Planctellipticum variicoloris: one gene and its partner. The protein of the gene in region 1 binds, or shares a complex with, the protein of each later gene. Links are inferred from orthologs where the notes say so. Each region holds a gene or a part of one and is shown in the gene's direction. Other genes may lie near its edges. The genes, in order: hisH and hisF.

Evidence for each region.
Region 2: the proteins of hisH (region 1) and hisF are in contact, whole or in part, in a crystal structure (PDB 6RU0), measured with the Thermotoga maritima proteins. The link is inferred for Planctellipticum variicoloris from one-to-one orthologs. Residues at the interface, in WP_004080484.1 of Thermotoga maritima: Asn15, Arg18, Arg22, Arg117, Leu118, Pro119, His120, Met121, Gly122, Trp123, Asn124, Asn134, Gly135, Tyr136, Tyr138, Val140, Tyr158, Glu180, Lys181, Ser182, Ser183, Lys184, Ile185; in WP_004080486.1 of Thermotoga maritima: Met1, Leu2, Ala3, Arg5, Ser40, Glu41, Asp45, Glu46, Ala70, Glu71, Ile73, Asp74, Ile75, Pro76, Phe77, Asp98, Lys99, Ser122, Gln123, Glu161, Thr195, Leu196, Asn247, Arg249, Glu251.

What each region holds. Positions count from the first base shown.
Region 1 is NZ_CP130886.1:3,896,316-3,908,192, reverse strand. The notes cover bases 1,528-4,444. They hold hisH (imidazole glycerol phosphate synthase subunit HisH), read left to right. Parts: upstream 1,528-2,641; coding sequence 2,642-3,247; downstream 3,248-4,444. Other genes in these bases: SH412_RS15205 (DMT family transporter), read left to right, coding at 4,278-4,444; hisA (1-(5-phosphoribosyl)-5-[(5-phosphoribosylamino)methylideneamino]imidazole-4-carboxamide isomerase), read left to right, coding at 3,501-4,244; SH412_RS15220 (prepilin peptidase), read left to right, coding at 1,528-2,504. Outside these bases: aroE (shikimate dehydrogenase), read left to right, coding at 1-579; SH412_RS15225 (shikimate kinase), read left to right, coding at 643-1,179; more of SH412_RS15220, read left to right, coding at 1,179-1,527; more of SH412_RS15205, read left to right, coding at 4,445-5,168; SH412_RS15200 (HD-GYP domain-containing protein), read left to right, coding at 5,383-6,648; SH412_RS15195 (glycerate kinase type-2 family protein), read right to left, coding at 6,635-8,014; SH412_RS15190 (DUF1501 domain-containing protein), read left to right, coding at 8,822-9,901; SH412_RS15185 (hypothetical protein), read right to left, coding at 10,251-10,727; nickel pincer cofactor biosynthesis protein LarC, read right to left, coding at 10,950-11,877. UniProt on the Escherichia coli protein: IGPS catalyzes the conversion of PRFAR and glutamine to IGP, AICAR and glutamate. The HisH subunit catalyzes the hydrolysis of glutamine to glutamate and ammonia as part of the synthesis of IGP and AICAR.
Region 2 is NZ_CP130886.1:7,224,149-7,235,880, forward strand. The notes cover bases 3,136-5,907. They hold hisF (imidazole glycerol phosphate synthase subunit HisF), read left to right. Parts: upstream 3,136-4,014; coding sequence 4,015-4,800; downstream 4,801-5,907. Other genes in these bases: SH412_RS28310 (GspE/PulE family protein), read right to left, coding at 3,136-3,872; SH412_RS28320 (sugar phosphate isomerase/epimerase family protein), read left to right, coding at 4,885-5,883. Also shown: SH412_RS28295 (SpoIIE family protein phosphatase), read left to right, coding at 1-202; SH412_RS28300 (type II secretion system F family protein), read right to left, coding at 245-1,486; SH412_RS28305 (type II secretion system F family protein), read right to left, coding at 1,496-2,581; more of SH412_RS28310, read right to left, coding at 2,679-3,135; SH412_RS28325 (globin domain-containing protein), read left to right, coding at 6,036-6,470; SH412_RS28330 (SMP-30/gluconolactonase/LRE family protein), read right to left, coding at 6,553-7,527; SH412_RS28335 (hypothetical protein), read left to right, coding at 7,880-8,518; SH412_RS28340 (peptidylprolyl isomerase), read left to right, coding at 8,669-9,250; SH412_RS28345 (glycosyltransferase family 4 protein), read left to right, coding at 9,383-10,582; DNA repair protein RecO, read right to left, coding at 10,703-11,446; SH412_RS28355 (Nif3-like dinuclear metal center hexameric protein), read left to right, coding at 11,517-11,732.

The sequences.
Region 1 (11,877 bases):
GCCGCCAACACGCTGTATCGGGATGCAGGCAACGCCTGGCAGGCCGAAAACACGGACTATCAGGCGGCAATGGACTGCCTGACGCTCGGCCTGCGCGAGGGAGAGACGTTCGAAGGGAAGCGGGTGCTGATTCTCGGCTCGGGGGGCGTCGCCCGGGCGATCGCACTGGGGCTGTCCAAGGCGGGGGCCGTGCTCCAGATCGCCGGCCGGGGAAGTTCCAAGACCGCCAAGCTGGCCGAAGAGCTCGGCTGCCGGCATGTGACGTGGGAAAACCGGGGCGTCGAGTTTGCCGATATTCTGGTGAACTGTACGCCGGTGGGAATGCATCCCAACATGGACGACACGCCGTTTCAGGAAAACTGGCTGCGGGACGACATGCTGGTGTTCGATACGATCTATAACCCGGAAAACACGCTGCTGCTCAAGCAGGCGCGGGCGCACGGCTGCCGGACCGTCTCCGGCCTGGAAATGTTCGTCCGCCAGGCCGCCGGGCAGTTCAAGCTGTTTACCGGGCACGACGCTCCCCTGCAAACGCTGGGAGCGACGCTCCGGCGGGCGATCTCGGCCGCTCGATACTGAAAGTTCGTCACTGCCGTTTTCAAGCATCCCCTCTCTTCGCTGTCGACTCACCCGGACGCTGGCATGGTCATCACCCTCATCGGTTATCGCGGTTGCGGAAAGAGCTCCGTGGCGCCGCGACTGGCTCAGAAACTGGGCTGGAGCTGGGTGGACGCCGACGTCGAGCTCGAAGAGCGGACCGGGAGATCGATCCGGGAGATTTTTGCCACCGACGGTGAGCCGGAGTTCCGCCGGCTGGAGCGGGAAACTCTGGTCGACCTGCTGAAACGGGACCGGCTCGTGCTGGCCGCCGGGGGGGGGGCGGTGCTGAATCCGGAGACGCGAGCCGATTTCGCGGCGGCCGGCCCCGTCGTGTGGCTGCGAGCCAGCGTCGAAACGATCGCGAAACGCATCCTGCGCCACTCCCCCGCCTCGCAGCGACGCCCCGATCTGACCGCCAGAGGGGGCGTCGAGGAGATCGAGGAGTTGCTCGCGGTACGGACGCCGCTGTACGCGGAGTGTTCGACGATCACCGTCGATACCTGCGACCGGCCGCTCCACGAGACGGTCACGGCGATCCTCCGACAGTTGCCGGCGGATGTGGCGGGAGTGCGGCCGTGATGACGCTGGCCGGTCTGCCGCTCTGGATCATGCTGCTGATCGTCTTTACGTTTGGCGCCGTGATCGGCAGCTTTCTGAATGTGTGTATCTATCGGATTCCGCAACACGAACGGCTGTGGGACCAGTTGCGGGGTCTCAATCACCCCCCGTCGTCGTGTCCGTTCTGCCGGCGCAGAATTCTGGCCCGCGATAACATTCCGATCCTCGGCTGGCTGATCCTCGGCGGCCGCTGCCGGTTCTGCCGCCATCACATTTCGATGCGGTACATGCTGATCGAAGCCTTCAACGGTCTGCTGCTGGCAGGGCTGTATGCGGCGATCGTTCCTGGCGGGTACAGCGCGACGGCCGAGCAGAGCTGTCTGTGGTGGACTCACAGTCCGCTGCAGGTCTACGCCGGCAATCTCGGAGCCCAATCCTGGCTGCTGAACGCCCAGTTTTTCTATTACGCGGTGCTGGTCGAGGCTCTGCTGGTCGCGACATTCATCGACTTCGACCTGCGGATCATTCCGGACGGCGTGACTCTGCCGGCGATGCTGGTCGGCGTGCTGGGAGCCGTGACGATCGGGCACCTGACGCTGGTGCCCGTCTGGTTCACCGATCCAAGCATGGCCCGACTGCTGCAGTCGGCGCTGCCGACGGGCGTGCAGGGATGGATTTCCAGCGAGGCGGTTCCGGCGTGGATTGCCCGGTGGCCGCATTGGCACGGGCTGGCAGCCAGTCTGGCGGGGATTGTGGTCGGCGGCGGTGTGGTGTGGATCGTCCGGGCGGTGGGGGCCTGGGTGCTGCGGCAGGAGGCGATGGGCTTCGGCGACGTGATCCTGATGGCCATGATCGGGAGCTTTCTGGGCTGGCAGGCGACGATCGTGGTGTTCTTCATTGCGCCGTTGTTTGCGATCCTCGCCGTCGCGGTGACGTTGCTCTGGAGGCGCGAGCGGGAGATTCCCTACGGCCCCTATCTGAGTCTGGCGGCAGTGACGCTGCTGTTCGGGTGGCAGTGGCTCTGGCCGGCGGCGGAGCGGTTCTTTGCGCTCGGCTGGCTGTTTCCGATCCTGGCGCTGATCATGGTGGGGCTGCTCGTGGTTTCTTTGTGGATGGTGCAGGGCCTCAAGTGGCTCGTCGGGATTCCGCTGTATCCCCCGGAACCGGAGGGGGAGTGGACTTCGGCCGATCAGCTCGCGTTCTATGCAGGGAAAGACGTTTCGCCCGGTCACCGGGTCCTGCGGCCGGCCGCGTGGCCGGGTGTCGCGGCGGGGCAGGGGCGATCTCATGTGCAGCAGTGGCAGGGGATCGGACCGGGAAGCGCGGGATTCCGCTGGAAACGCTGAACTCGGCAATCCGCAGCCCTTGCCGGGAGCCCCGGTCGTGGCGGAGACTGTCGGCCTGAACCCTGTGCCGACGGTCCGGTGTCTGCAGCATGACGGACGCCACCGCGGACGGGCGGCGTGGAGTGATCGGAGAGACGATGATTCGGATAGTCGACTACGGAATGGGGAACCTCCGCAGCGTGCAGAAGGCCTTCGAACGTCTGGGAGTGGCGGCGGAAATCGTTGCCACGCCCGACGAGATTCGCGATGCGGAAAAGCTGGTGCTGCCGGGCGTGGGAGCGTTCCGCGATGCGATCCACGAACTGGACCGCCTCGGGTTGTCCGAGCCGATTCGCGCGCACATTCAGGCGGACAAGTCGTTTCTGGGAATCTGCCTGGGACTCCAACTCCTGTTCGACGTCAGCTTCGAGGATGGAGAGTGGCGCGGGCTCGGAGTGATTCCAGGAAAGGTCGTCCGGTTTCCGGCTCTGCCCGATTTGAAAGTGCCGCACATGGGGTGGAATTCGCTGGAGCCGGTAGGGCGGCAGCCGTTGCTGGAGGGAATTCCCGCGGGGGCGTCCGTCTACTTTGTCCACAGCTATCACGTGGTGCCGGACGATGAGTCGGTCATCGCAGCCAGGACGGACTATGGAATCCCGTTCGTCTCGATGGTCGCCCGGGGACGGATGTTCGCGACGCAGTTCCATCCGGAAAAGAGCCAGAAAGTCGGGCTCAAACTGCTGGAGAATTTCGCCCGGCTGTGAGGGCGAAGACTTTCCGAGAGACAACCACGAATCACACGAATGAATGAGGTTCCCGGAGCGCTGCCAGGACTCTGACGGCAGGAAACAGACCTAGTGGCGGTCGATCCACGAAAGGCTGCTGACACGACGTCAGCATTCACGATATTCGTGCTGATTCGTGCCATTCGTGGTTCCTCTTCTGTGTCCGGTCAGCAAGCATTGAATGCACTTCGTGGTCCGCGAATTGGACCCTGTGAGATGAGGTTTTGTGAGCATGGAAATTCTGCCGGCGATCGATCTGCGGGGCGGGTGTTGTGTGCGGCTGCGGCAGGGGGACTACGCCCAGGAAACCGTCTTCGGCGACGACCCCGCGGCGATGGCGAAACGCTGGACCAACGAAGGCGCCACGCGATTGCATCTGGTCGATCTGGACGGCGCCAAGGCCGGCCGACCGGTCAACGTCGACGCGCTCCGGGCCATCGCGCGGACCGTGTCGATTCCGTGTGAAATCGGCGGCGGCATTCGCGACGACGAATCGCTGAAGCTGATTCTCGAGGAGATCGGACTGGACCGGGCGATCGTCGGCACCGCGGCGCTCAAGCAGCCCGACTGGTTCCGGGCGGCGGTCGAACGCTATCCGGGACGGGTGGCGCTGGGGCTGGACGCCCGCAACGGAATGGTCGCGACCGCAGGCTGGCTGGACGTCTCGCAGACCCCGGCCGAAGAGCTGGCGCTGCAGTTCCGCGGCCTGCCGCTGGCCGCCGTGATTTATACGAACATTGCAAACGACGGCATGATGCAGGGGCTGGACGCCGGGACGTTGCGGGACCTGGAACATCTGGCCGATCGGGGTTTCCCGGTGATCGCATCCGGAGGCGTGACGACGCTCGCCGATGTGCAGCAGTTGCTGGCGATCAGTCGGCGGCAGCCGCAGCTCGTGGGGGCGATTATCGGCCGCGCGATTTACGAAGGCGTGATCCGCGTCGCCGACGCCGTGGCCCTGACGCACGCCTCGTAACGGACCGCTCCTTCCAGCGCAGGCGCAACGAACGTGCAATCTCCGCAGGTGACCGGCCATCGATCCGGCGTGCTGCTTGTGCTGGCCGCCGTCGTCCTCTGGAGCGGCGGCGGGCTGGGAATGAAGTCGCCGGCCATCGTCGCGATTCCGCTGGAAGAGCGGGGGCCGGTGCTGGCCTGTTTCCGGGTCTTGTTCGCGGCGTTCTGCCTGCTCCCGTTCGTCCGCTGGCGACGGATGCGTTGGAGCTGGGGGCTGGCGCCGCTGCTGCTGTCCTTCGCCGCAATGAATGTGACGTACGTCTCGGCAGTGACCCGGACCACGGCGGCGGCGGCGATTTTCCTGCAGTGTACCAGCACGTTCTGGGTGTTCGCCTTCAGCACGCTGATCCTCCGGGAGCGGAGTGACCGGGCGGGAATTGCGGGACTGGTCCTGGCGTTGCTGGGAATCTCCCTCATCGTGGCCGAGAGCTGGCGGGGGGAATACTTTCTGGGAAATCTGCTGGGGCTGGCAAGCGGCGTCGCGTACGCGGGGGTCGTGCTCTCGCTGCGCGGGCTCCGGTCGGAGGATGCCGCGGGGCTCGTGTTTCTGGCCCATGCCTGCAGCGGGTTGCTCTTCCTGCCGGGCGCCGCCGGGATGGCAAGTTCGCTGATGCCGATCCAGTGGGGCTGGATTGCAGCCCTGGGATGTCTGCAGATGGCGCTGCCATACTTTCTGTTCGCCCGAGGCATCCGCCAGGTGACCGCGCAGGATGCGGTTCTGATCGGACTGCTGGAGCCGCTGCTCAATCCGCTGCTGGTCTGGCTGTTCTGGGGCGAAGTCGTGGACCGGGCGACGATTCTGGGGGGCTGCCTGATCCTGGCCGGCCTGCTGGTACGGGTGGTGTATCGCGAACCGGCGCCGTCGCAGGTCGCAGACGCTGCGTGATCGGCGCAATCCGGAACATCGGCGAGATCCCCTCAATCCACAAACACGCTCCGGAACCCTTCGTCGGCTACAGACGGCCGATTTGCAGAGTGATAAAGGCAACGTAGATTTGCGGATGACGTTGGGAAACGTCGAGACAGATTCGCTCTCCGCTTCAGTTCACCGGACGGCGGCATCCGCCGGACGCGGAATCGGCGCAGAAGGTAAGCACACCATGGCGGTTACGGCAGCGACACCTCGCCCGGCACGTTCAGCGGAGGAGCAGGACTTCGTCCAGCTCGCAGTTTCGCGGTTGCAGCCGGGCGCCGTTCTGACCTCGCCGATCTTCGATGCACGGCCCGGCCGGCGGCAGTTTCTGCTCGCGGCAGGTCAACAGTTGACCGAAGCGCAGCTCGAAACGCTGAGGACGCGCGGCGTCAGCCAGGTGCTCGTCAGCAAATCCGACCTGCGGAACATCTGCCCGGATTACGGCGCCACCCGCGACGCCCCGCCAGCCGCGGAACCTGTCGAGGCCATGCCGGTCGGCTGGAAGCGGACGCCAGCCTCGTTCTGCCACGAAATGCATCCAGCCAGCGGTCTCCCAGATCGAGCCACGGTCACGCGGTTTCAGGAGTCGTTTGCCGACTCGCTGAATGCCACGGATCGCTCACTCGAACGGATGGTCCAGGGCTCGACCGTAGAGCCGCGGGAGATCCTGCGAGTTTCCGTGCAAGGGCTGCATCGGCTCCTGGAAGATATTGACCTCTACGTGACACAAGGCATTCAACCGGTCGACGATCACTATCCGACGCGTCAGAGCGTGCAGACGGCGATGCTCGCCAGCGCCATGGGAACCGTCATGGGGCTTTCGCGGCCGGAATTGCTGGACTTGAGTCTCGGCTGTCTGCTGCACGATGCCGGGCTGCTCACTCTGCCGCGCGCGATCGCCCATCCACGCGCGGAGATGACGCTTTCCGAGAAACTCGATTACATGAAGCATCCGCTCTTCGTGGCGAATCTCCTCGAAAGTCAGGCTCAGGTCTCGCAGGGGGCCAAAATGGTCGCCGTGCAGATCCACGAGCGTCTCGACGGCAGCGGTTTCCCGAAGCAGCAGCGGGCGCCGTTGATTCATCCGCTGGCCCGAATCGCCGGCGTGGCCGACGCATATCTTTCGATGGTCTCTCCCGGACCGGTTGACCCCGGCATTTCGCCGCACCGGGCGATCGAGCAGATTCTGCAGGAGACCCGGAAGGGGCTCTTCGATCCAGGCGCCTCGCGGGCGCTGCTGCATGCCGTGTCGCTGTTTCCGCTCGGTTCGACGGTTCGCCTGCAGGATGGCCGCGTCGGCCGCGTGATCCGCAGCAATCGCGAAAACTACACTCGCCCCGTGATCCAGGTCGTGACGCGGACCGAAAGCGGCCAGCAGTCTGAGCTGATCGACCTTTCGCAGCGACCGGAGGTGGAAATCGCCTCGGCCGGTCCTGCACTCAAGACGATGTAGCCGAAGGCGCGACGGGGTCGACGATGACTGCCACGCGAAGGTCCATCACGTTGGTATGCGTCGGTCCCGTCTTGAGCAGGCCGTCGACGCGCGCGAAGAATTCGTAGGAATTGTTGATTGCCAGGAACGCTCCGGCGTCGAGCCCGAGCGCCGTGATGCGGGCCGCGATTTCTTCGTCCAGAAGCGCCCCGGCCGCGTCGGTCGGACCGTCTTCGCCATCGGTCCCCCCCGACAACAGGGCCAGACCACGGCAACCTTCGGCAGCCAGTTGCTCCCACGCGGCCAGGACAAGCTCCTGATTCCGCCCTCCCGAGCGGGGCAGTTCGGTGGGAGTCAGTGCCACGACCGGTTCTCCGCCGGACAGACCGCAGATGCGCCGGCCGGTCCCGGCAATTTCGCGCTGAATTTCACGAACCGCAATCGCCAGCCTCCGACCCGCGTCGGACGCAAAGCCCGCTTCATCGGTGGCGAGAATCCGCACTTCGCAGCCCAGCGCCGCAGCCGCCACGGCAGCGGCGTCAATGGCGCTGCGATTGTTGCCGATGATCGTGTTCCGGACGGACTTCGGATCGATGGCGGCTGGCGGAGCGGCCTGCAACGCGTCGAGTGCCCGCCAGACGCTCTCCGGAACGTCGTCGGCGGACTGAGCATAACGCTGCAGGATTTCGCGGGCGATGGCCGGGCGGAGCGGGGCCGTCGAGGTCGGACCCGAGGCGATGATGTCGATCGGATCGCCGATCACATCCGATATGATCAGCGTGCGAACGGGGCCTCCCCCACCGGCGCGCAACAGTCCGCCCCCCTTGATCCGCGACAGGCACTGGCGAACGGTATTCAGTTCGTGAATGTCGGCGCCGCGTCGCGACAGGAGCCGCGTGAGGGCGAGCTTTGCGGGGAGGTCGATTCCACGAGGCGCGGGAAGCAGGGCGCTCCCTCCGCCGGACAGTAGCACCAGGCAGAGATCGAACGGACCGACGTCACCGGCCATTGCGAGAATCTGCTCCGCCCCTTCCACCCCCTCCGGTCGGGGTTCGTTGCATCCCGCGGGCCGCGCGGGATGCAGGTGAATCCGGTCGAGCGCGCGGACGCAGTCTGCCGGAACATTGACCCAGCCGGTCAACTTCTCCGCAGCGACCTCCGGTCCGAGCGCCTGCTCGACGCCGGCCGCCATTCCGGCCCCGGCCTTGCCGCCGCCAACCACAATGATCCGGCGTAGACCCGCCAGCGACCACGATTCGCCGCAGACGACGAGTTGATCGCCGCGGCATTGAATCGCCTGCTCGACCAGAGCCTGCGAGTCGACCGCGCGGACGCCGGCTCGCCAGATCTGTTCAGCGACGTCTCGGAGCAATGCAGATTGCGTCACGGCGAGGGCCTTCCCGGCAGTGTTCTCGGAGCCGAACCAGTGTTGCGTTCCAGACGCGACCGGATGCAGGTCGAGTCGACCCGCGACGGCCGCTCGTTTCGCCGCGAGGCTCCGCCACGCCGAAAAATTTCGGTTCTCGCACGAGCGAACGGGGAAACACCCGGCACATTCCAAATCACCGGCATCGATTCCGTATCAGGCCGTCATCCAGTCTTGTCCCCTCTCCCGCTGTCTTCAGTGGGAGAAGGCCAGAGTGAGGGTCTTCGAAGTGGTCGGGGTGTCGTCCACGGAGCAATGTCAGCGCGCCTCACCATCGTGGCCGGCGATTTAGACTCTCGCCCCTCTTTCGACATTTCGCCTTCGTCATTCGACATTTCTTCATCGCGTGAAATCTTCAGCCTTCCCCGACTTCTCTGCGGCCTCTGCCAACTCTGCGTCTCCGCGAGAGATCTTCTCTTGATCAGCCGCCAAACCGAACAGCTTCCGCAGGCGGCCCGACCCGCGTTTCCGGCACGATACGCGTCCGCGGCATCCCTGCCCAGTCTCGACCGCCCCCGACCGCCAGCGTCGATTCCCCGTTGCCATCTCCCCCGGATCGGGTCGATGACTTTCCTTGGCACGGCTCGCCGTCTGGGCAGTTTCCCGTCCCCGCCCCACCGGCAGACCATTTCCTCGCCTCCGGAGAAGCGTTAGAGTGACATGATGGCCTGGATCGGTGGAGGATGGAATAAAGGTCGCAGGATGGGACCCCAATCAAGTGGAGCCAACGTCTCCCGCAGGGAATTTCTGCGCGCAGGCGGCCTGAGCATGGTCGGCTGGTCGCTCGCTGAGCAGGCGGCCCTCGCCGGCTGGCGGCCCGCCCATCTCGCCCGCCGCTGCATTTTCGTCCTGATGACCGGCGGCCCCAGCCAGCTCGAAACCTTCGATCCCAAACCGGACGCCGGCTCCCACATCCGCGGCCCCTTCCGGGCGATTTCCACCAGCGTTCCGGGACTGCAACTCTCCGAAACGCTCCCGCTCCTCGCCCAGCGGGCCGACCGCTTTTCGCTGATCCGCACACTTTCTCACGACTTCGCACCGCTCCACGAAACCGGCCTCCAGCTCCTCCAGACCGGCCAGCTCGCCCGTCGCGGCCAGACCTTTCCCCACTGGAGCTCCGTCGTCGCCCGTTACGGCGGTCGTTCCAGAAATCAGACCTCCAGCCAAATCCTGCCTCAACCGTTGGATACTGCCGACTCACGCGCCGATCTCGGCCAGACCGCCGGTCTCCTCGGCGACGACTACCAGCCGCTGGCCGCCGCGACCCCCTCCAACGAAGACCGCGAACTCCTCCGTAAGCACTACGGAGACACACGCTTCGGCCAGCTCCTGCTGCAGGCCCGCCAGGCAGTGGAGCAGGGGACACGTTGCGTCACCGTCAACTTGTTCGATCGACGGACCGACGACGTCACCTGGGACTGCCACGGCGGCGAACAGGTCGGCCGCGGCACAATCTTCGACTACCGCGACCACCTCTGCCCGCAGTTCGACCGCGCCCTCGCGGGCCTCCTGGACGACCTTGCCGAGCGCGAACTGCTGCAAGACACCCTGGTCGTCGCCACGGGCGAATTCGGCCGCACGCCGACGATCAACGACCGCAAGGGCCGCGACCACTGGCCGCAGTGCTGGTCCGCTCTCCTGGCCGGCGGCGGACTCACCGGCGGAGCCGTCTGGGGCACCAGCGACGCCACCGCCGCCACACCCCTCGACCGCCCGGTCTCACCCGCCGAGCTCACCGCCACGCTGCTCCACTGGTTCGGCATCGCCGGCGACCAACTCCCCTACGGCCCCGGCGAAAATCCGCCCCCGCTCCTCGCCACAACGCCCCTCACCGCCCTCTGGTCATAACAATCCGTCAGTCAGAATCACAACCCGCGGCCGCGCATCTCCCCACCGGAGCCAAACCGCGCACCCCCAATTTGCGATTTGCATTTTGTCCTCGTTCCCAGGCTCCCGCCTGGGAACGCCCTCTTCCGAGGCTCCGCCTCGACTGCCGTCTGACCGCCAACGAGGCGCCAACCCGAAGGACGCAGAGCGTCCGAAGACGGAATTCCCAGGCTCCCGCCTGGGAACGAGGCGAATGAATCTCGCTTCGCCACCATCCATCGCAGCCGTACGCGGCATCCACGCCCAACCCAGCTCTGAGTCGGCACAAACCGGCCACGCCGGTCGGCAGCGGGGCTGCCCCCGGCGGCGGTCAGGCGGCTTGCTGTTCCGGCGGTTCCCACTGACGCAGCACCTCGGTCACCCGTGGTTCCGCGATTCCCAGTGAGCGGGCGATCGATTTCCCGTCGAAGCCCACCTCGGCGAGATCCAGTACCCGCTGCGTCTCTTCCGCGGTCAGCTCGCGGTCGATCAGCGTTGCGCGCCGCGATTCTGTCAGCAGCACCGTCAGCCGCTGGATCTCCCGGTCGGCGTCCAGAATGAGCTGGTCCAGTACGGTCAGGCGGTTATCGATCCGCCCCTCGACCGCGCGCATTTCGTCGTGCAGCCGGACTTCCATCTGCTGCACGAGCCCCTGGGCCGAGCCCTCAATGGCCCGCAGCTCTTCCTGAAAGTCCTTGACCGCGTCCTTCTGCTGGCTCAGCCGCAACCGCCGCTTGCCGTGAATCACCGACCACATCAGGGCGCCTCCCGCGGTGATCAGCAGCCCCGTCTGAATCCAGTCGCCCATCGCCGAGTCCCTTCGGCAAAGTCCCTCGTTCTGTCTGAACTGACTGCAATTCCCCGGATTGACCACGAATCACACGAATCAGCACAAATGATTCAAACGGGATCGACTCCCAGTCCGTCGCTCACCGCTTCGGCAAAGCTCCGAACCGATCACAACCACCGCTCCGGCAATTCCATTCGTGCAAATTCGTGTCATCCGTGGTTCACTCCGAATCCGTGAACCTTAATGATCATGGTCATGCCGGTGGTCATGGTCGTGATCGTGCCCATGATCATGATCATGATCGCAGTCCGGCCCATGATCGTGGTCGTGATCATGCCCCGGCTCGCCGTCTTCCTCGTCCTCGTCTTCATCCTCGCCCGCTTCCAGCAGGAAGGTCGCTTCCACCACGCGGTAGACCTCCCGCAACGGCACGTTGTTGGCCTTCGCGATCTTGACGCAATCCTCGTACTCGGGAGTAAACACCGCCGCCTCGCCCGGTCGCCAGCCCAGCTTCCCCTTCACGTCCCCCCAGTCGGTTTCCAGCGTGAACGACGTCCGTTCCCGCTTTGACCGCCGGACCGGAATCCGCCGGATGCCGAACGTCTCCGTCTCTTCGAACAGAATCGTTTCCAGCTCCTGCACGTCCCCCGGCTCGGCGATAACGCTCAGCATCGTCCCCGGTCGATCCTTTTTCATCTGAATCGACGTCGAATAGACATCCAGCGCCCCGGCCGCCAGCAGCCGTCGCTTCGTATACCCGATGATCTCCGCCGAGACGTCGTCCAGATTCGTCTCCAGCAGCACCACTTCGTCGAACGTCGGGTCGTCCGCCTTCTCGCCGATGAACAGCCGCAGAATGTTCGCCTGCTGCTTGAAATCCTTCGTCCCGGCCCCGTGCCCGACAGTCTCCAGCGTCAGCTCCGGCAGCCCGTCGACGAACCGGTCGACCATCACCTGCAGAATCGCCGCCCCGGTCGGCGTTGTCAGCTCCGCCTCGATCGGCACGTCGCGGAGCGGAATCCCCTTCAAAAGCTCCGCCGTCCCCGGCGTCGGCACCGCGCACACCCCGTGAGCGATGTTCACCGAACCCCGCCCGGTCGGCACCGACGTACACAGGATCTCTTCGACCCCCAGCAGATCGAAACCGACCGCCGCCGCCACGATGTCC
Region 2 (11,732 bases), 3.3 Mb from region 1 along the record:
GAACCGCATCTACGGCCGGGTGCGTCTAGGAGAGACTGTCGGTCTTGGCCCGCCGCGCGTGACCGATCTCGTCCCGGCGATCGTCGAGGACGTCGAGGCTTTCGGCGGGGCTCATCAGCAGCGTGACGACCTGTGCATCGTCGCCATTCGCCGAGTCCTCCCGGGGGAGCCAGTCTCGCAGCCGCGCGCCGCTGCACGCTGATGACGAAGGACTCCGCTCGCCGCGAGTGTGCTGAAGTCCCGGCTACGCGAGGTCGTTGAGCAGTTGAATCATGTCGAAAAACGGGGCGTACACGATCACTGCCAGCAGGCCGAAAAAGAACGCAATCGATAACAGCACAAAGGGCTGCAGCACCATGGCGAGCTTCGACGCCTGAAGCTGGACCCGCGCTGCAAAAATCTCCCCCGTGGCGCGAAGCATGCCGGCCAGTTCGTCGGGACGGTCGATCCACCGCATCAAGGGGATCAGATCTTCCGGTACGAAGACCGACGTCCGGGCGACGTCGGTGGCCGACTTGCCGGCTTCAATCCCCGCAGCCAGCGCTTCCGACCCGGCCTCAACCGGCGGACAGTCGACCGCGGCGCCCGCCACCCGCAGTGCCCGCGGCAGCGGCAGGCGGCACTCGATCAGCAACGCGCACAGATGGCAGAACTGGCAGAGCCGGGCGTAGCGGAACAACGGACCGATCAAGGGAATCGAGTAGTCCACGAAGCCCCAGAATTTGCGTCCGCCGAACAGTCGACTCGCCCCGAAAACCGCCAGCGCCGTGAGCAGAATGCCTCCGGCGAGCGGCGAGAAAAGCAGCCGCAGCCCGGCCAGCACCCGCAAGCCCAGCCCGCCAATCGGCTTGGCCGCGGTCTGGACGGTGCTGGGGGTCATGCCAAAGGTGTTCTGCAGCCCGCTCATTTCGTAATAGGCCGATTCCAGTCCTGGCCCGACGTACCACGCGAAGATCAGACTGACGCCGAGCGCGCCGAAGATCAGCACGCCCGGATACACGAGCGCCAGCCAGGCCATCCGCCGAACTTCGATCGTCTGCTGCAATCGCTGCAGGTACTCGCCCAGCACCAGCGGCAGCCGGTCTCCGCCAGCTCCCGCCGCCGCCAGTTCGCCGATGGCTGTCGGCAGCCCGGCCCGGTATTGCGGCAGCAGGTCCTCCAACGCTTCGCCCCCGGCGAGCCGGTCGCTTAAGGACCGGAGGGCGGCCCGCTGTCGACGGTTCGGCAGTTCGTCGCTGAGCATCCGCAAGGCGGACGGCAGGGGCAGCCCCGCCGCGGTGGCCTCTTCGACCATGCCCAGCATGCCGACGAAGTCCGACTCGCCCAGCGCGACCGGCGATGCCGCGTCTTCCTCCGCGAGAACTTCGAGGTCGGACAATCCGCTTTCGATCAGTGTCAGCCGGGCGGCCGCCGGGGAGTCCGCCTCGCAGACACCTTCCACGGCGTCGCCGGAGAGATTGAAGCCGCGATAGCGAAATTGCGTCATGGCGACTTTCTAAGAAACCGGTTCATCGACCAGATGATTGAGCAGATCGACCACGGGGAGTCCGAATGCCAGGCAATAGGTCAGGACGGCCAGCCCCGCCAGAATCGCGACGAACACCGGGGCCGCCAGTGTCGTCAGCAGCAAAGCCCGGCGCTCGGCGCGCTTGCGATAGACGCCCGCCACACGCCGGCACGTCGTTCCCGGCTCTGGGAGCGACAGTCCGGTTGTCATCGCCCAGCCCAGCAGCGCCGGCAGCCTCGAAACCGCATTCGCCCCGTCACGGGCAGACTGTCCCCGTTCGATCTCCTCTGCCAGCAACGGACCGGCGTATCGAATCCGTCGATCCGACGATGCCTGCGAGGCCAGTCTCAGCGCCCGCGGCAACGGAGCCTGATGCTCGACCAGCGTCGCCAGCAGTTCCAGAAACTCGGCGCGCGACAGGTTGGTGAAAATGCCGCCGATGCCGGGCGCCCAGATCAGGCCCGTCAGCAGGCGCAGTCCGTTCCCCGACGACAGCGGACCGGAGATTCCCGAGCTCCATTGACGTAAGCCGAAGACGACTCCCACGAAGAGCAGCCCCATCGGAACCCCCGGAATCCACCAGGCCGCTGTCTCGTAAGCTGCGGTCAAGACTCGCTGAATCGCGGTGACCGGCAACCGGAAAGTCTCCCACATGTGCTGCAATCGCGGGACGCACGCCACGATCAGGAGGGAGCCCAGCCCATACGCCACGGCGACGACGCACGCCGGGTAGAGCAGGGTGACAAACAGCGTGCGACGGATCGTGTCGTACTCTTCGGTGTAGCGAACCACGGTTTCGAGGGCTTCGGGCAGTTTTCCGGAAGCGAGGCCCGCTTCAACAATCGCCACATAGACCGGCGACAGTCCGGGCTCCTCGGCCCGCAGCGAATCCACCAGCGACTCGCCGTTCGCCAGCCGGGCGGAGACTCGCTCCACCACGAGGCGCAGTCGCCGAGATGATCCCCGGCCCAATTGCACGAGTCCCGGTTCCAGCGGCACCCCTGCGCGAATCAGCGCCGCCAGCTCCTGGTTGAAGTTCACCAGATCGATCAGCGTCAAGGAGTTCGCAGACATCCGAATTCGTCCTCAGTGGCTGCTGGCGGTTCCGGAGCGAGAATTTTCAGGAGTCGCGACAGATAGCCGCACAAACGCTTGAACGTGCTTCCATCGCTTATACTCGAAATCCCAGCACGCGGCGAATCTCGACCGCACTCGTCTGACCCCGCTCCAGGGCCTCCTTCGCCCGACTCGAAAACGCCAACATTCCCTCGGCGACGGCGCACTTCTGCAGTTCCACGGCGTCCGCTCCCGACAGGATGTGCGTTGCCAGCGCCGGCAACTGGTCCCGCAGCAGCTCGACCAGGAGCATCCGTCCCCGATATCCGCTGGTTCCGCAGGCCGGGCACCCGACGGCGACTCGACTGCGCGCGGCGGGAAGGCCCAGTTCGGCCGCCGCCGACTCGGACCAGACCGAACAGTCGCACAACCGCCGCACCAGCCGCTGGCAGACAATCGCCAACAGGGCCGCCCGCAGCAGGTAAGGTTCAATGCCCATGTCCCGCAGGCGGCTGATGGCCTCGGCGGCGCTTCCGGCATGAAACGTCGTCAGGACGAGGTGGCCTGTCAGCCCGGCCCGGAAGACTGTTTCCGCCGTTTCGGGATCGCGGATTTCGCCGACGAGAAGTACGTCGGGATCCTGCCGGAGCAGCGACTTCAGCCCGGTGGCATAGTCGAAGCCGTGAGCCGGCTGAATCGCCGACTGTACGACTCCCGGCAGGAGGGATTCTACGGGATCTTCCAGGGTGGCCAGGGCCTTGCTGTCGGCGAATCGCCGTTGCAGCTCGCGGAGACAGGCGTATGCCGTTGTGGTCTTTCCGCTTCCCGCCGGGCCGGCCAGGAGCAGTACGCCCGCGGTCTCGTGCAGCGCCTGCTCCAGGCCTTCAGCGACGTCGGCGGGCAGGCCCAGATCGCCGGGGAGCAAGTGCCGTCCCGAACCGGCGAACAACCGGACGACGGCTTTCTCGCCGAAAATGGTGGGAAACGTACTCAGCCGCATCTCAACGCCCGCGGGTCCCTGTTTGATGCGGCCTTCCTGGGGAACGTCCACGCGATAGGTCAGCAGATCCGCGAGCACCTTCAGCCGGGCCACGACATTCGTTGCCAGTCGGGCAGGAAGTTCGGCGGCATGCTGCAGAACGCCGTCGACACGAAAGTTGATCCGGACCTGCTCGGGGCCGGGGATGATGTGCACGTCGCTGGCGCGGACTTCGACCGCTTCGAGCAGCGTCTGCTCGACCGCCTGGGCGACAAACTGAGGATGGCGCTCGTCGAGGGTCTGCAGGCGCGCGGCCAGTCGGGAAAACACGGAGTGACTTTCCAGGAAACGAGTGTTGGGGCATTTCAGCATAGCGTCGCGGCGTCGCTGGCACCGTCGTCTGTCGTCGGACTGGCGAAATTCCGTTAGGATAAGGCCGGGAAAAGTCTCTACTGTTGAAAGCCTGCCCGCCATGCTCGCCAAACGGATCATTCCCTGCCTCGACGTTCACGCCGGTCGCGTGGTCAAAGGGGTGAATTTCCTGAATCTTCGCGACGCCGGCGATCCGGTCGAAGTCGCCGCCCAGTATGAAGAAGACGGGGCCGACGAGCTCGTCTTTCTGGACATCACCGCCAGCCACGAAGAGCGGGCGATCATTCTGGACGTCGTCCGGCGAACCTCTGAAGTCTGCTTCATGCCGCTCACCGTCGGCGGGGGGATCCGAACGCTCGAAGACATCCGCACGTTGCTCAAGGCGGGCTGCGACAAGGTTTCCATCAATTCGGCGGCGGTCAAGGATCCCGAGTTCGTCCGGCAGGCCGCCCTCCGCTTTGGCAGTCAGTGCATTGTGGTCAACATCGACCCCAAACGGGTCCGGCGTGACGGCCGGGAAGTGTGGGAAGTCCACGTCAATGGCGGTCGGGTCCCGACCGGGCTGGAAGCCGTCGCCTGGGCGCAGGAAGTCGAGCGTCTCGGGGCCGGCGAAATCGTCCTGACGAGCATGGATGCCGACGGCACCCAAGACGGCTATGACCTGCCGATGACACGGGCCGTGGCGGACGCGGTCAGTATTCCCGTGGTCGCCAGCGGCGGGGCCGGTTCGCCTGAGCATCTCCGTGAGATTCTCACCGAAGGCCACGCCAGCGCGGCTCTGGCGGCCAGTATTTTTCACTACCGCACGCATCCGATCGACGTCACAAAACGGTATCTTGCCGAACACGGCGTACCAATCCGGTTTAACACATTGGCGGGCGCGTAGGGCAGGCTCCCGCCTGCCGAAATGTGGATTCCATGTCGTCATGCGGCAGGCCGGAGCCTGCCCTACGTTCAGCAGGAATGGACCATGCCGGGATTCAGTCGACGAGAAGCGCTGGCGGCAGCGGCCGCGGGAAGTTTCGCCAGTCTGGGGGGGCCGTTCGGACTGCCGCAGGCTCTCGCCCAGACGACCCCTGCCCAGGCTGGCGGCAGGCAATACGCGTTCAAGAAGTCGATTAACCTCTGGGCGTTTCCGTACCCGCAGCAGATGTCGCTGGAGAAATGCCTGCGCCTGGCGAAAGACGCCGGCTTCGATGGCATCGAGCTGAACTACGACCTCGACAGCGATCTCTCCCCCAAGTCTGGCACGCGCGAATTCGAGCAGATCCGCAAACTGGCCGACAAGATCGGCATCGCCATCAGCGGACTCTGTTCGTTCCTGTTCTGGCCTTATCCGCTGACGGCGAACGACCCGGCTCGCCGGGAACGGGGCCTCGAACTCGCCGGCAAGATGGCTCAGGCGGCTCACGATCTCGGGACGGAAAATCTCCTGGTTGTCCCCGGTGCGGTGCACATCCCCTGGCGGACCGACTACGACCCCGTCCCGAACGACGTCTGCCTCAAGCGGGCCAGAGAGGCCGTGGCGAAGTTGATCCCGCAGGCCGAGGCGCTGAAGGTGCATCTCAACATGGAGAATATCTTCTTCAACGGTTTCCTGATGACGCCGATGGAGATGGTCGAGTTCGTCGATGGATTCGGCAGCGAGTACGTCCACGTCCACTTCGACACGGGGAACATTATGGAGTACCAGTTCCCCGAGCACTGGATCCCGATTCTTGGCCAGCGGATCCGCAACGTCCACCTGAAAGAATACTCCAAGAAGGGAACGGATCATTCTCTCGAAGCCTTCCGGCCGCTGCTCGACGGGACCACGAACTGGCCCGCGGTCCTGGAAGCCTTCGAAACCAGCGGATACCGCGGCTATCTGACGTTCGAGTATTTCCACCCCTACCAGCACTGGCCCGAAGCCTTGATCTATCAGACCTCCGACTCGCTGGATCGGATGCTCGGCAGGAAATCGGCGTAGGGCCGGCTGTGCCGGCCATAATGTGATTCCGCTGCCACAATACGCCCGGGGTGGCCGGCGGCTGTAGCGTCTTCGCGAAGCCCCGGTCTTCTACATCCAACAATTCTCCAGATCTTCGCAAGACGGCCGGCTGGGCCGGCCCGACAAGACTTATGACTGACTCCAACGAAGTCACCGTTTACGACGCCCTCGGCGAAGAGGGGTTGGCGCGTCTGGTGGCGGCCTTCTATCGCCAGATTCCCGCCGACGACCTGCTCGGACCGCTCTATCCGCCCGACGACCTGGCCGGGGCCGAACAGCGGCTGCGCGATTTCCTCGTCTATCGCTTCGGTGGTCCCGACCGCTACATCCAGGAACGGGGACATCCCAAGTTGCGCATCCGCCACGTCGGGTTCGCGATCAACCGCACGGTTCGCGACCGCTGGATGCAGCTCATGAACGCAGCGCTCGACGAGTCCGGGACTCCGCCCGCGGCGGCCACGGCAATTCGGAAGTTTCTGGACGAAGCGGCGACGTTTCTGATCAATGCGGCAGAGAGTGACGAGTGGCTGGTGGCGAGTGAAGATGAAGAGCGCCGCATGAAGTGAGAGCGGCATTGTCGCAGTTCGTTTCGTGCTTCGAATTTGGTGCTTGTTTCGGATTTCGAAATTCGGATTTCGTGCTTTTGCCTCATCCCTTTCGGTGCACCACCCACCCCGGCGTTTCGGTCCGCACCGCGTAGAGCGTCCTTCCTGCCGTGATGTAGAGCGTCCGCAGATCGGGCCCCCCGAATGTGCAGTTCGTGAGGACGTCTTCGGGGACCGGAATCCGGCCCAGCAGCCGCCCGGCGGGTTCCGACGCGCCGGAAGGATCCACGACGTAAATCCCCGGCGGAACTTCTGCGGTCTCATGCGGGCCGCGCGGGCGGGAGATGCCGGCGGCGATGTAGAGCCGCCCGGCCGCGTCGACGCACATCCCGTCGCCGCCGCGACCGGCTCCGAAGTCGAACACCAGACGCTGCCCGGACAGCGTGCCATCTTCCGCGAGATCGAAGGCCCAGATCTTGCGGTTGCCGCCGATCACCGGGCAACTGTCGACCAGGTACAGCGTTCGCTCGTCGGGACTCAATGCAATGCCGTTGGGTCGCTGAATCGCGGGTTGGGTGAGGACGCGAGTGACAGAGCCGTCGGGATCGATCCGGTAGACCGAATCGTGATCCAGCTCCATCGTGGCCCGATCGCCGTAGCAGGGATCGGTGAAGAAGATCCGCCCGTTCGAGCAGGCGGCGATGTCGTTCGGGGCGTTGTACCGCCGGCCCTGATACCGGTCAGTCAGAACTTCCAAATCACCCGTCGCCAGGTTCGTTCGTGTGATTCGCCGATTCCCGTCGTTGGGGCCGAACTCGTTCCCTTCACAGGCGAGCAGTCTCCCCTGCGCGTCGAACAGCAGTCCGTTCGACCGGCCGCTCGGTTCGCGGAAGATCGACCGCTCCCCCGTGTTTGCGTCGAGGCAGACGACCCGGTTGTTGACGATATCCGTAAAGAAAACCCGCCCGTCGCAATGGGCTGCAGGCCCTTCCAGAAAGGCGACGAACGTCGCTGGTGCGACGTGCACTCCCGGCTCGACGCAGTCGACCGGCAAGGTGATCCGATGAAAGTCCGTCATGACGCTCCTGTCTCGAATGAAATGCACCGGGAAGGGGCCGGGCACGATCCAATCCCCTCCGTGGAGAATGGTCGTCGATCACGAGGCGAGGTGCAAAGCCCATCGGCCTGCGGCGATGAATGGTCTCGCGTGTTCAGTCGTGTTGTTTTCATCGCCAGCGACCGCCATTGTCTTGCAGGAATTTGACCGGAAGTCAGGTCGTCGGCGGGCAAGCGGGATTCCAGGAAAGCTCGGCAATCTGGCAGGTCCGGCAGGGGGCAAACGCCACTGGAAGTTTGCTCTTTGCATTTTTTTCACAGAGATGTTTTTTGTCTCTTGTGCGCGCCCCTGATCGCTCGGCAGCATGAGACTCATGATCCGCGTTGCCCAAGATCTCCTGCCGCAGACCCTGCTCAGTTACGTCGCGTTCCGGGTCGCCTTCCGCGACACCTTCGACCGCTACGCCCTGCTGCAGCGGTTCGACCGCCAGCACGACGAGTGCTATGGCTACCTGTGCGAAGTCCCGTTCCTGCGGGAGGTCCCGCCGCACGTCCAGCTCGACCTGCTGGCGTCCGTCTGGCGCCGCCATCTGCACCGCGAAACGTACGTCGCCGACCTCGTCGACGAGGCGGTGATCTACGCGGTTTGCGAGACGACGGCGGCCATCATCGAGAAGCATCCGCTGCTGATGACGGAGTCTCTGCGCGGCGGACCCCTGGATGCCTCTCTCTCGATTGACCATTTCCTGGCGACCGAGATTCGCGGGCTGTCCCTGAATCTCTCGAATCAGGGGGATTTCCTGCTGATCAGCCAGTTCCTGGATCTCGATCCGGAAAGCGGAAACCCTCTCAAGCGGGAGATGGGACTGCATGCCGCGGACGAGCAGGCCCTGTTCGACGCGCTCGCCCAATGGCACATTTCGCCCCGTTTTGCGCATCACCTGTCGGGGCTCCTGACCGAGGCCGAGATCGCCCGCGTCGCTAATCTGCTCCGCGTCCCCTGCCCGGCGTAGCGCCGGGTCGAGGGAGACGTATTGCAGCGGTTGCGCCTGGCCATCGCCGGGAGTTGTGACTTCCCACGGGACGGTTTAGAGTTCAGGGAACCGGGCTGGCGACGATCGCGGATCGTTTCGCCCGGCGGTTCACCACGGAGGATCTTCAAAATGCTTTCCCGTCGCGAATTTGTGGCAGCCTCGGCCGCAGCGCTGGCCGCCTCGACGCTGGCTCAGGCCGCAGACACCAAGCTGCCGCGCGTCTTTCTCGAAGTTTCGGCCGACGACAAACCGATCGGCAAGATCGTCATCGAGTTGCGGTCGGACGTCGTGCCCAAAACGGCGGAGAACTTCCGGGCGCTGTGCACCGGCGAAAAGGGATTCGGCTACAAGGGGAGCCCGTTTCACCGCGTGATTCCCGAGTTCATGTGTCAGGGGGGCGACTTTACGAACGGGAACGGCACCGGCGGCAAGTCGATCTACGGCGAGAAGTTCGCCGACGAGAACTTCAAGCTCAAGCACACCGGCCCGGGCGTCCTGAGCATGGCGAACGCCGGCCCCAATACGAACGGTTCGCAGTTCTTCCTGTGCACGGCCAAGACCGCGTGGCTGGACGGCAAGCACGTCGTCTTCGGTTCGGTCGTCGAGGGCATGGACGTCGTCAAGAAGATTGAGTCCTTTGGCTCCGGGTCCGGCCGCACTTCGAAGAAGATCGTCATCACCGACTGCGGCGAAGTGAAGGCGAAGTCGTAACGGAGTTTCGTGTCCTGAGTTCCTTCCTGACATCCTCGCTGCAGCGGGTCCAACTCACCTCCTGACAGTCTCCGCCGACTGTCAGGAGGGCCGGACTGAACAGCATCGGACCGCGGTCGCAGAGGTTGACGCATGCACGTTGTGCATATCATCACCCGGCTCATCGTCGGGGGGGCGCAGGAAAATACGCTGCTGACGGTCGAAGACCAGCAGCAACTGCATGGAGATCGCGTCACGCTGATTACCGGTCCGGGACTCGGGCCGGAGGGGAGCCTGGAACCGCGGGCGCTGGCGGCGGGCGTCGATCTGCGGCTGGTGCCGGAGTTCCGCCGGAACCTGCATCCGTGGCGGGACTGGTCGAGCTACCGGACGCTGATCCGGCTGCTGCAGGAGATCCGGCCCGAAATCGTGCATACGCACAGTTCCAAGGCGGGAATCCTCGGCCGCAGGGCGGCGAACAAACTGGGAATTCCCGTCGTTCACACGATTCACGGGGCGGCGTTTCACTACGGGCAGAAGTGGTACGCCAAGAGCCTCTATCGCTGGCTCGAGCGGCAGGCGGGGCCGGGAACCGCGAAGTTCATCAGCGTGGCGGACGCGATGACCGATCAGTACGTGGCGGCGGGGGTTGCCCCGCGCGAGAAGTTCGTCACGATCTCCAGCGGCTTCGACGTGGAGCCGTTCCTGAATCCGCCGCGATCGCGCGAAACTGTGCGCCGGGAACTCGGAATCGCCGACGACGAGGTTGTGATCGGCAAAGTGGGACGGCTGTTTCCCCTGAAGGGACACGAGTTCGTGATCGCCGCGGCGGGCGAAGTGCTGCAGCGGAATCCCCGCGTCCGGTTTCTGTTTGTGGGAGACGGCATTCTCCGGGGAGAATTTGAGTCGCAACTCAACGCGGCTGGTCTACGGGACCGGTTCGTATTCACCGGGCTCGTGCCGCCGACGCAGATCCCCGAGCTGCTGCATGCGATGGACATCGTGGTCCACACGAGCGTGTGGGAAGGGCTGGCGCGGGTGCTGCCGCAGGGGCTGATCGCCGGAAAGCCGGTCGTGAGCTACGACGTCGACGGGGCTCGGGAGGTGGTCATTCCCGGCGAAACCGGTTTCCTGCTGCCGCCGCAGTCGATCCCGGAGCTCGTCGATGCCCTCTGCGAACTGGCTGCGGATTCAGCCCTGCGGGAGCGACTGGGAGCGGCGGGACGGGCACGGTTTACCGACCAGTTCCGACATCAGACGATGACGCGGCGGATCCGCGAAGTGTATGCCGAGGTGCTGGGGAAGACGGGAATGTCGAATGACGAAGTCGGAATGTCGAAAGGCCGACTTTGAACGGCAGGCGGCTCGCGGATCGGGAGGGCTGTCAGGCGATTTTCCGGCATGGCGGTCGTGAGTTCGGAGAGTGGCATCGCCGCTGGGAGGTGATTCCCTCTTGACCGCCAACCTCGCCGCTCACCCCAGAAACTTAAGCATCTTCGGTCGGCGACCCATCACGTGTGAGACCGTCGTCGTGACGAGCTGCCGCATCTCTCGGAACTGCTGAACTGTCGGCTGCAGTCGCCGCCAGAACTGGTCGTTCTCGCTCGACAGTGCCCGTAAAGCGGCCGCCGTGCCGGCGTGAACGGTTCCCGGCTGGTGCTCTTCGCGCTGGCACTCCGGGCAGATCAATCCTCCTTGCGAGACCCAGAAGCCGAAAGCCTGACCTTCTGTCAGCGGGGCGCCGCAACCGGCACAGGTTTCGAAATCCGGCAACTGGCCGATTTCCCGCAACAGCACAAGCTCAAACCGCAAAGTCGCCAGGCGCACCCTCTCGGATGCCTCGAACTCCTGGAGCGCCGCCGCGGCTGCGTCGTAGAGAATCGGGGCCGGATCGTAGTCTTCGGTCAGCGCCAGCAGCAGTTCGGCGACATAATAGCCTGCATAGAGGCAGGCCAGGTCGCGCTCCGCGGGGCGGAACCGCGTGACGAGCTGGGCCTCGGTCAGGAGGTCCAGGGTTGCGGTCGTTTTCCGGATAAAGACAACTCGGCAGCGGGCCAGCAGATCCAGCGACGATTCAAAGGGGCCTTTCAGCCGCCGGCCCCCTTTCGCCAGCGCCGACAGCTTGCCGAAATCGCGGGTGAACAGGACGACGATTCTGCTGGTTTCGCTGAAGTCGGTGACCCGCAGAATCAGTCCTTCGCTTTTCTCCATCGACATCCGCTGGCATCCTGCACAAAAAGGGGCAATCCCCCTTCAGCGTAACTTGCCTTCGACGAAGACGACACCCATGCAGCTTGCCACGATCATCGATGTCCTGCAGGAGCTGGCGCCTCCCTTCCTCGCGGAGGATTGGGACAACACCGGCCTGCTCCTGGGGGATCCCGCCCGGAGCGTCGACCGCGCCCTGACCTGCCTGACGCTCACCGGCGATGTCGCCACAGAAGCCGTTGCCGCAGGCGTGCAGCTCGTCGTGACCCATCATCCACTGCTGTTCAAGCCGGTC